Regions from separate parts of the Micromonospora sp. CA-248212 genome, predicted to be linked through region 1. Evidence: riboswitches for the same ligand, from Rfam matches in the RefSeq annotation. Region 1 holds a riboswitch; the other holds the start of a gene.
The links. A riboswitch is a leader RNA that binds a small molecule or an ion and turns the genes downstream of it on or off. The one in region 1 is predicted to bind cyclic di-AMP.

Region 1 (4,623 bases):
TCGACCGGATCGGCTGCGCCGGTACGCCGGCGGGATCCTCTCCGGCGCGGAGATCCGGCTGCTCGGCACGGCGTACCAGAGTCTGGACAGTGCGGGCCTGACCATCGCGGACGTGGCGCTGCTCGACGAGCTGGACGCGCTGCTCGGCAAGCCGGTGAAACCGGCGCGGGCCCGGCGCGACCCGTTCCAGCTCGCGGGCGGCGTTCGTGAGCTGAGCACCGCGGCCGACCGGCAGCGGGCCGCCCGCGCGGCGGCCCGGGAGCGGCCGGAGGACTACCGGGAGTACGCGCACGTGGTCGTCGACGAGGCGCAGGACGTCTCGCCGATGCAGTGGCGGATGATCGGTCGGCGTGGGCGGTTGGCCTCGTGGACGGTGGTGGGCGACCCGGCGCAGACCGCCTGGACCGGTGACCCCGAGGAGCTGACCCGCTCCCGCGACCAGGCGCTGGGCCGGCGCAAACGGCACGAGTTCACGCTCACCACCAACTACCGCAACTCGGCGGAGATCTTCGCGGTGGCGGCGGCGGAGATCCGCCGGCTCTATCCGGACCTGCCCCTGCCGAGGGCCGTCCGCTCCACCGGCGTCGACCCGGTCGAGCTGGTGGTGCCGCCCGCCGGGCTCCAGGCCGCGGCCGTACAGGCGGCCACCGGCCTGCTGGGCGAGGTCGACGGCACGGTCGGGGTGATCACGCCGGTCACCCGCCGCGACGAGGTCGCCGGCTGGCTCGACGCGCTCGGCGCGACGCGCCTGCAGGTGGTGACCAGCCTGGAGGCCAAGGGCATGGAGTACGACGGAGTCGTGCTGGTCGCCCCCAGCGAGATCCGGGCCGATCCGGGCTCGGGTGTACGCACGCTCTACGTGGCGCTCTCCCGGGCAACCCAGCGGCTCACCACCGTCGACCCGACCGGCTGACCGTCGGGTTGGCGCGCCCAGGGGCCGGCCCTCGCCCTACACTTGCACACATAGCGATGTGAGCATACATTTGACCGGGTCCCGGGCGACGTCGGAGGGTGGGTCTCGTGGGAGCAGGACATGACCACCACCACGGGTCGGTCGCCAACGCCGCCCACCAGCATCGCGGACGGCTCTGGGCGGCCTTCGGACTGCTCGCTGCCCTGATGGTGGTCGAGGCGGTGACCGCCTTCCACACCGGCTCGCTGGCGCTGCTCTCCGACGCCGGGCACATGTTCACCGACGTACTCGGCATCGGGATGGCGCTCGCCGCGATCACCGCCACGCGGCGGGCCACCGGCGACCCGCAACGCACCTTCGGGCTCTACCGCCTCGAAGTTCTCGCCGCGCTGGCCAACGCCGTCCTGCTCTCCGGCGTGGCGGTCTACGTGGTGATCGAGGCGATCGGCCGGTTCGGCGACCCGCACCGGGTGCTCAGCGGTCCGATGCTCACGGTGGCCATCCTCGGCCTGCTCGCGAACGTGGTCGCCTTCGGGCTGCTGCGCGCCGGCGCCCGGGAGAGCATCAACCTCCAGGGCGCCTACCTGGAGGTGCTGGGCGACCTGCTCGGCTCGCTCGGCGTGATCGGCGCTGCGCTGCTCATCGCCGTCACCGACTGGTGGTGGGCCGATCCGCTGGTCGCGGTCGCGATCGGCGTGTTCATCCTGCCGCGCACCTGGCGGCTGGGGCGGGCCGCCGTACGCATCCTCGTGCAGGCCGCCCCGGAACACCTCCAGGTCACCGCCGTGCACGACCGTCTGGCCGCGGTGCCCGGCGTGGTCGAGGTGCACGACCTGCACGTCTGGACGCTCACCTCGGGCATGGAGGTGGCCTCCGCGCACCTGACCATGGCGCCCGGCGCGGAGGTCGGCGCGGTGCTCACTGCGGCGCGTACCGCCCTGCGGGACGACTTCCGCATCGAGCACGCCACGCTGCAGACCGAACCCGGTGCCGCCCCGGGCGCCTGCGGTTCCGTCGAGTGGTGACCGTCATCCTTCGCGATGGTGCCGGCACCTTCCGTCACATCGGCTGCACAGACCCCACCAGCACCGGTAGGCTCTGTCCCGGCCACCACCCGGCGGCGCCTCCCGGCGCCGGTGGCGGCCGTCGCCTAATCGCCCGACAGGGCGAACCGGGGAACCATGTTCCTGGGGTGCATCCGCGTCAGCGGTAGGGATCTTCCGTCCCGAACCCGTCAGCTAACCCGGTCGGCGGCTGACGGAAGGACATGCGTAGTGGCACCAGCACGACCACCCGCCGCCCGGCTTGCGGCACTGATCGTCATGATGGTCACCCTCGGCGTCGCGCTTCCGGTCGGCGCCGCCACCGCCGCTCCCCCCGCCGGCCTGCGGGCCGCCGCCGCGCCCGACGGCGACGAGGAGGGCGGCACCCCGGCGCTACGGGCCCAGCTCGAGGCGGCCAGCAAGGGCTACCTGGACGCGAAGCGCGCGCTGGACACCTCCATCCAGCGGCAACAGCAGCTCGCGGTCAAGCTGAAGGACACCGAGGCCGAGATGACCGTACGCAACGGCAAGGTCGGCGAGATCGCCGGCGTCGCGTACCGCACCGGCCGACTCAGCACCGTCTCGGCCCTGCTCAACAGCAACACCCCCGAGGGCTTCATGGACCGGGCGGCCGCCCTCGACGTGGTGGCCGCCAACGAGGACCGGGTGCTGCGCGACCTGCACGCCACCCGGGACGAGGCGAACCGCACCCGCGTCGCCCTCGACGGCGAGATCCGGGAGCAGCGTAAGCAGGTCGAGGTGATGGCCAAGCGCAAGGAGCAGGCCGAGCGGGCCCTGACGGTCGCCAACAACAAGGCACGCGCCAGCGCCGCCGCCGACACCGACACCGGCTCCAACCGTGGCACCTCCACCGCCAACGCCCAGCCCGCACCGCGCAACTCCGACGGCTCCTGGCCATCCGAGTCGTGCAGCATCAACGACCCCACCCCGGCCAGCGGCTGCATCACCCCCCGCACCCTGCACGCGCTCAACCAGGCCAAGGCCGCCGGCTTCACCCGGTACGTCTCCTGTCACCGCAACGGCGGCTCGGGCGAGCACCCCAAGGGCCGGGCCTGCGACTTCGCCGCGCAGAAGGGTGGCTTCGGCGGCATCGCCACCGGCGGCGACAAGACGTACGGCAACAACCTGGCCGCGTACTTCATCCGCAACGCCGACCGGCTCGCGGTGCTCTACGTGATCTGGTTCAAGCAGATCTGGCTGCCCAGCAGCGGCTGGAAGTCGTACAGCGGGGGGAACGGCGACCCCTCCAGCGACCACACCAACCACGTGCACCTGTCGGTGTACTGACCACCGACGCCGTCCGGGGTACGTCAGCGGGCGTACCCCGGACGTCGTCGCTGGTCGGACGACCACGCGGGGTCGGGCCGGGAGCATTCGGGTATGCCGCGAATCGCGCCCCGCACGCGCAAGGCCCTGCTCACCCTGCACCTGGTCACCTCCCTCGGCTGGCTCGGGGCCGACCTGGTGCTACTCACCCTCGGCATCGCGGCACAGCGCGGCGCCGACCCGGCCGTGGTCTACCCGGTCGCCGGGCTCGTCGGCACCGTGCTCTTCGCGCCGCTGAGCGTGCTCGTGTGGCTCGTCGGTGTCGCCAGCGCGCTGCTCACCCCCTGGGGCCTGCTGCGCTACCGCTGGGTGGTGATCAAGCTCGTGATCACCACAGTGATGGTCGGGCTGGTGCTGTTCCTGCTCACCCCGAACCTGCGGCACGCCGCCGCGCTGGGCGCCGCGCTACCGGCGCGGGACCGCGCCGACCTGGTGATCGCGCCCGCGGTGTCGACCAGCCTCATGATCATCGCGACGGTCCTGTCGACGTACAAGCCCTGGGGACGCCGACCCGCCGGCGGCACGACGCGGGATCGCCCTGCGCGCCCCGTGGCGCCACGTCACGCACCAATAAGGAAGTAGTGGGCGCGGGACCGAGGGCTCACGGCGCGGGGTCGTCGAGGGCCGCGCCGAGGCGCGCGGCCAGGGCGAGGTGGGCGGCGCGGGCCTGACCGAAGGCGTACCGGAACAGGGGTGTCGGCGCGCGCAGGGTGATGTCGACGTCGATGCGGACCAGACCGTCCGGCTCGGCGCGCAGCCGGGTGTGGTTGCGAACCGTGGTGGCGGGCCACTGGCGGGCCACGGTGACGATCTCGTCGGGCTCGCTGACCAGCACGTCCGCGTGGTACGTGGTGCGAAAGCGCAGCGGGCCGGCGACCAGCCTGTCGTTGATCGTGTAGCTGGCGCGGGCCCCCGGGCGGGGCGGCACCTCGCGGACCCGCACGATCAGGGGATGCAGTTCACCCTGACGGGTCAGGTCGCTCAACAGCGCCGCCGCCTCGGCGACTGAGCAGCGGGCCTGGACGGTGTAGCTGAAGGTATCGCTGCCGAACACACCGTCTCCCGACGTCGCTGGTCGCACGATCGTCCCGTGCGCCGCCCTGGGCTGGCAACGGCCGGACGGACTGGTGCTGTCCCTCGGGGTCGACGTGGTGCTCTGCGCCGCCTCGTTGCAGGAGCCCGGGCAGGCCGCGCAGCCCGGCACCGACGTGGCGTTGCTGGCCGCCGGGTACGCGTCGGTCACGGCGATCCGGGCAGTCACCGAGGTGACCGACGTGGACCTGACCGGTCCGGACGCGCAGGCCTGACGGTGGCCGCCCG
Region 2 (4,623 bases), 2.6 Mb from region 1:
CTCGCCCACAACCGCGACCCCCGGGCGGTGCAGATGGGCCGGCGGCGGGGCTCGATGGGCGCGCAGCACGCGTTGGGGCGTACCCCACCTGCGCCGGAGGAACTGGACGCCATCCTCGCCGGTCTGGTCGACCGGGTCACCCGACGGATGCGGGCGGCCGGACGGTCCGGACGCACCATGGTGTTGCGACTCCGCTTCGGCGACTACACCCGCGCCACCCGCTCGCACACCGTGCCCAAGGCGACCGCCGACACCACCCCACTGCTCGCCGCCGCCCGGACACTGCTGCGGGCCGCCCTACCGGAGATCGACCGGCGCGGGGTCACCCTGCTCGGCGTCTCGGTCGGCAACCTGGACGACAACCCGGTGCAGCCGGAGCTGCCGTTCCAAGCCAACACCGGGGCCGACCTGGACGCCGCCGTGGACGCGGTCCGCGACCGCTTCGGCTCGACGGCGCTCACCCGGGCGGCGCTGCTCGGCCGCGCTCCCGGTGTCGAGATGCCGCTATTGCCGGACTAGAGCGCCCCGGTTGCTGCGACCGGAGACACATCACAGCAGGTCGGCGGTTTAGCCGGCCGCACACAGGTGAAGTCTTGAGGGGAAAGCCTGACGAGGGGGGCCCATGTCCGACGAGACCAGCAACCGACCGAGCCGTCGTGCCGAACGCCCGGGCGACGTGACCGACCCGCTGCTCTGGCAGCTCGCGGTCGACGTGCTCGAGGCCCACGAGGCCGACGACGAGGGTCGCTGCCGCAACCTCCAGTGCGCCGGCCAGTCCTGGCCGTGTGCGGCGCGTACGACCGCCGAGCAGTCGTTGCGACTGGCCCGCAGCACCCCCGACTCGGTCGAGACGGCCATCGACGGTGGCGGGGGCGGCACCGGCTGGACGGCCGAGGCCGCCGCGCCGGCGCAGCGCTGGGGCTGGAACGGCGACGTGATGGCCCGCCGCGAGGCGAGGTCGGCCGCCTCGGCGGCGTGACCCGTCCCGCGAGGACAGCGCCAGACGAACGAACGCTCGGCCGGTGACCCGGCCGAGCGTTCGTCGGTACGTACGTCAGAGAGCGAGCCGCTGCCCCGGGAAGATCAGGCCCGGGTCCGCGCCGATCAGCTGACGGTTGCGCTCGTACAGGGCCTGCCAGCCGCCGCTGCGGGGGTGCCGCTCGGCGATCTCCGACAGGGTGTCCCCCGGCGCGACCACGTACGTGTCGCCGCCGGCCGCCGGGGCGGTCCGCTCGTGACCACGGGTAGCCGGCTGGTCGCCGCGTGCCGGCCGCTCCTTGCCGGAGGTGGACGTCGACGACTTGGAGGTCGACTTCGTCGGGGACTTCGCGGTGGACTTCGTCGGGGACTTCGCGGTGGACTTCGTCGAGGTACCGCCCGACGAGCCGCCCTTGCGGCCGCAGGTCGGCCACGCGCCGATGCCCTGCCCGTCGAGCACCTTCTCGGCGATCGCGATCTGCTCGCCACGGCTGGCCAGATCGGCGCGGGCGGCGTACTTCGTGCCGCCGTAGCCGGCCCAGGTGCCCTGGGAGAACTGCAGCCCGCCGTAGTAGCCGTTCCCGGTATTGATCTTCCAGTTGCCGCCGGACTCGCACTGGGCGATCGCGTCCCAGTTGACACCGGCCTGGGCCGGGGCCGCCGGGCCGAAGAGGGCGACGGCGCCGGTGACCGCGCCGACCGCCAGGGTACCGACGGCGACGCGGCGGGTGGTGACCCGTCGATGACGGGGGGTGTACGCAGACGTCATGGATCATTCCTCCACGCCGGCGAGGTGAGCTGTCGGGTTCGGGCCGAGGAGCCCGGCCGCGCGCTGGCGGCTTCACCCCGAGGTGACATGCACCGAGGAACGTTGGGTCCCCCGCTCCTGCCCGGGTTCTGTTTCCGACGACCGGGGGCAGGATTTGGCGTTGCCGGTCGCGGCGTCCACGGTGGTGGACCCGACCGACGGTAGGCACGGTGGGTGACGGTCGCCCACCGCTTGTGAAGTTGTTCACCGGCTCACGCGGGGCGCTGCGGCCAGCGGTTGCGGAGGACGTCCACCTGTGCAGCGGCCATCATGGACCGTTTCCGATCAGGGCCTGCCGTCCCGGTGAATTGACGTTCGGACAGGAAACCGTAGACGGGCGGTAGCGATGCTCTGGAGCACACCGGGTCCGTCCCGGAAACGACACCCCAGGAGGAGATCATGCCGCTCCAGCAGAGTCGCAACGGCCGTCGCCGCGCCGCAGCCGTCCTCGTAGCCCTACTGGCCGGCGCTGGCCTGACGCTGTCCGCGCCGACCGCCGCACAGGCGTCCAGCCCGTGCACCAGCCTGACCTTCTACCGGGTCGGCGGCTACCCGGGCGGCGCGGACATGCACGTGCCCACCGTCGGCTGGCAGACCGGAAACAAAAGCTGCTACCTCACCTACGGCCACTCGGGCTCCGCGGTGCTGGTGCTCCAGGAGGCGCTGAACAACTGCTACGCGCGGTCGCTCAGCCTGGACGGGAACTACGGTCCGAAGACCCGGGACGCCGTCCGGTACGCCCAGCACAAGATCAATGAGGACATCGTGTACGCGAACATCGCCGAGGACGGCGAGTACGGCCCGCAGACACGTGCCTACATGGGCTTCGCGATCTTCGGGGTCAACGGCGGCCCGGTCATTCCCAACGTCTGCTACTACCCGGGCTGACCGCCGTACAGCGCCGGCCGGAGCCCTCGCGGACTCCGGCCGGCGCCGTGGCGGCCCCTCCCCCGGTGCGGCGTCGCCGGCTCCCCCCTGCGCGGCGACGCTCATGGATCAGCAGACCCGGACCGCCTCGATCCGCTGATTCCAGTTCCCCCCGATCGCGGCCGAGTCGTACGCCAGGTTCGCCCGGTAGCCATAGGCGTGCTGGTAGCCGAGCAGGCCGGTGGCGTTGGCGTTGTCCCAGAAGGTGGAGACGGTGCCGGACGGCCGGTTGTTGATGATCGATTGGGCCCGGTTGCGGAAGTACGAGGGCAGCGGGACGTCGTTGCATCCGTTGTACGGACCGTCGAGCAGGAAGATGTCGCCGCTGAAGTTGGCCCCGGCGTACAGGCAGAGCAGACCCGACGGGCAGGCGTAGTTGGCCTGGGCCGGGCTCGGGGCGACGCCGAGCGTGGCGCCCACGGCGATCGTACCGAGCAGCGCGGACGTGAGCCTTCGCAGAGCACTTCGCACGATGGTGACCTCCGGTGTCGTCACGACCGGAACCGGCCGCGAGTCGAGTTGCTGACATCACGTTGATCGATGTCCTTGTAGCAACGATGATCTGCGCGGAAGGTCGACGAATTCCTGCCGGAACCTCAATCCGGCTGTCCCGGGGGTGCCGGTGGGGCGACCGGCGGTGCAGCGAGCGGCGGTTCATGGAGATTCGGGTCCTCGGGCCGGTCGAGGTCTGGGCGGACGGCCGTCCGGTCGATGCCGGAGCGGCCCGCCAGCGCGCCGTCCTGGCCGCACTGGCGGTCGACGTGGGCCGACCGGTGAACCTGGACGCTCTGGTGGACCGGGTCTGGGGTGACGCGTCGCCGCCCCGGGTTCGCCACAACCTGCACGTCTACCTCGCCCGGCTCCGCCGGGTGCTGGCCGACGCGGGCGCGCCGGACGTGTTGGCGCGACGGTCGGGTGGTTACCTGCTGGACCTGCCACCGGAGACAGTGGACGGCCCGCACTTCGACGCGCTGCGGCAGCGTGCCGACGGGCTGCCCGACGGGGACCCCGAACGGGTGGAACTGCTGCGCAGGGCGCTTGAGCTGTGGCGTGGCGAGCCGCTGGCGGGGCTGCCGGGCGAGTGGGCGGCCCGGGTCCGGCAGGACTGGCACCGCCGGCACACCGACACCGTCGTGCAGTGGGCCCGTGGAGTGTTGCGACGGGGCGAGCCGGATGCGGTGATCGATCCGCTGACCCGGCTCGCCGACGAGCACCCGCTCGACGAACCGGTCGCCGCCGTGCTGCTGCACGCGTTGGCCGCGGCTGGTCGCGGGGCGCAGGCACTGACGTACTACGCCCGACTGCGGGACCGGCTCGCCGACGCGCTCGGTGTGGACCCGGGCATCGAGCTTCGCCAGCTACACCAGGCCATCCTGCGCGGCGAGGTCACCTCGCCGACCCCGGAGGTGTCCCCCGTGCCGGCCGCCGCGGTCATCGTCGCCCCGTCGCGGCCGGACCGCCCGGTCCCCGCGCAGTTGCCGTCGGATGTCCGGGGCTTCGCCGGGCGGCGTTCGGAGCTGGACCGTCTGGACGCGCTGCGGGCGTCCGCCGAGGAGCGACCCGGGGCCGTCCCGCTGGCCGTGCTCTCCGGAGCGGGCGGGGTCGGCAAGACGGCCCTCGCCGTGCACTGGGCGCACCGGGTCGCCGGGCAGTTCCCGGACGGGCAGCTCTACGCCAATCTGGAGGGCTACAGCCACAGCGGCGTCGTCCGAAGCGCGGAGCAGGTGGTCCGGGGCTTCCTGGCCGCGCTCGGGGTGCCGCCGCGCGAGGTGCCGGCGGACGAGCAGGCGCAGACCGCGTTGTACCGCAGCCTGCTCGCCGGTCGGCGGGTGCTGGTGCTGCTCGACAACGCCCGGGACGCCGCGCAGGTACGGCCGCTGCTGCCGGGCGCGGCCGGCTGCCTGGTGCTG

Region 2: it holds a riboswitch for cyclic di-AMP, as region 1 does, so the genes downstream of both, ACQP03_RS14775 (transglycosylase family protein) here and ACQP03_RS26485 (coiled-coil domain-containing protein) in region 1, are expected to answer to the same signal.

Annotation. Positions count from the first base shown of each region.
Region 1 is NZ_CP192023.1:5,655,692-5,660,314, forward strand. Features, by position in the region: gene ACQP03_RS26475 (HelD family protein) at 1-913, shown strand, start outside; gene ACQP03_RS26480 (cation diffusion facilitator family transporter) at 1,021-1,938, shown strand; cyclic di-AMP (ydaO/yuaA leader) riboswitch at 2,051-2,182, shown strand; gene ACQP03_RS26485 (coiled-coil domain-containing protein) at 2,188-3,264, shown strand; gene ACQP03_RS26490 (hypothetical protein) at 3,358-3,885, shown strand; gene ACQP03_RS26495 (SRPBCC family protein) at 3,905-4,357, opposite strand; gene ACQP03_RS26500 (hypothetical protein) at 4,431-4,610, shown strand.
Region 2 is NZ_CP192023.1:3,096,404-3,101,026, reverse strand. Features, by position in the region: gene dinB (DNA polymerase IV) at 1-519, shown strand, start outside; gene ACQP03_RS14780 (hypothetical protein) at 623-979, shown strand; gene ACQP03_RS14775 (transglycosylase family protein) at 1,055-1,747, opposite strand; cyclic di-AMP (ydaO/yuaA leader) riboswitch at 1,747-1,915, opposite strand; gene ACQP03_RS14770 (peptidoglycan-binding domain-containing protein) at 2,186-2,674, shown strand; gene ACQP03_RS14765 (peptidase inhibitor family I36 protein) at 2,783-3,184, opposite strand; gene ACQP03_RS14760 (AfsR/SARP family transcriptional regulator) at 3,370-4,623, shown strand, end outside.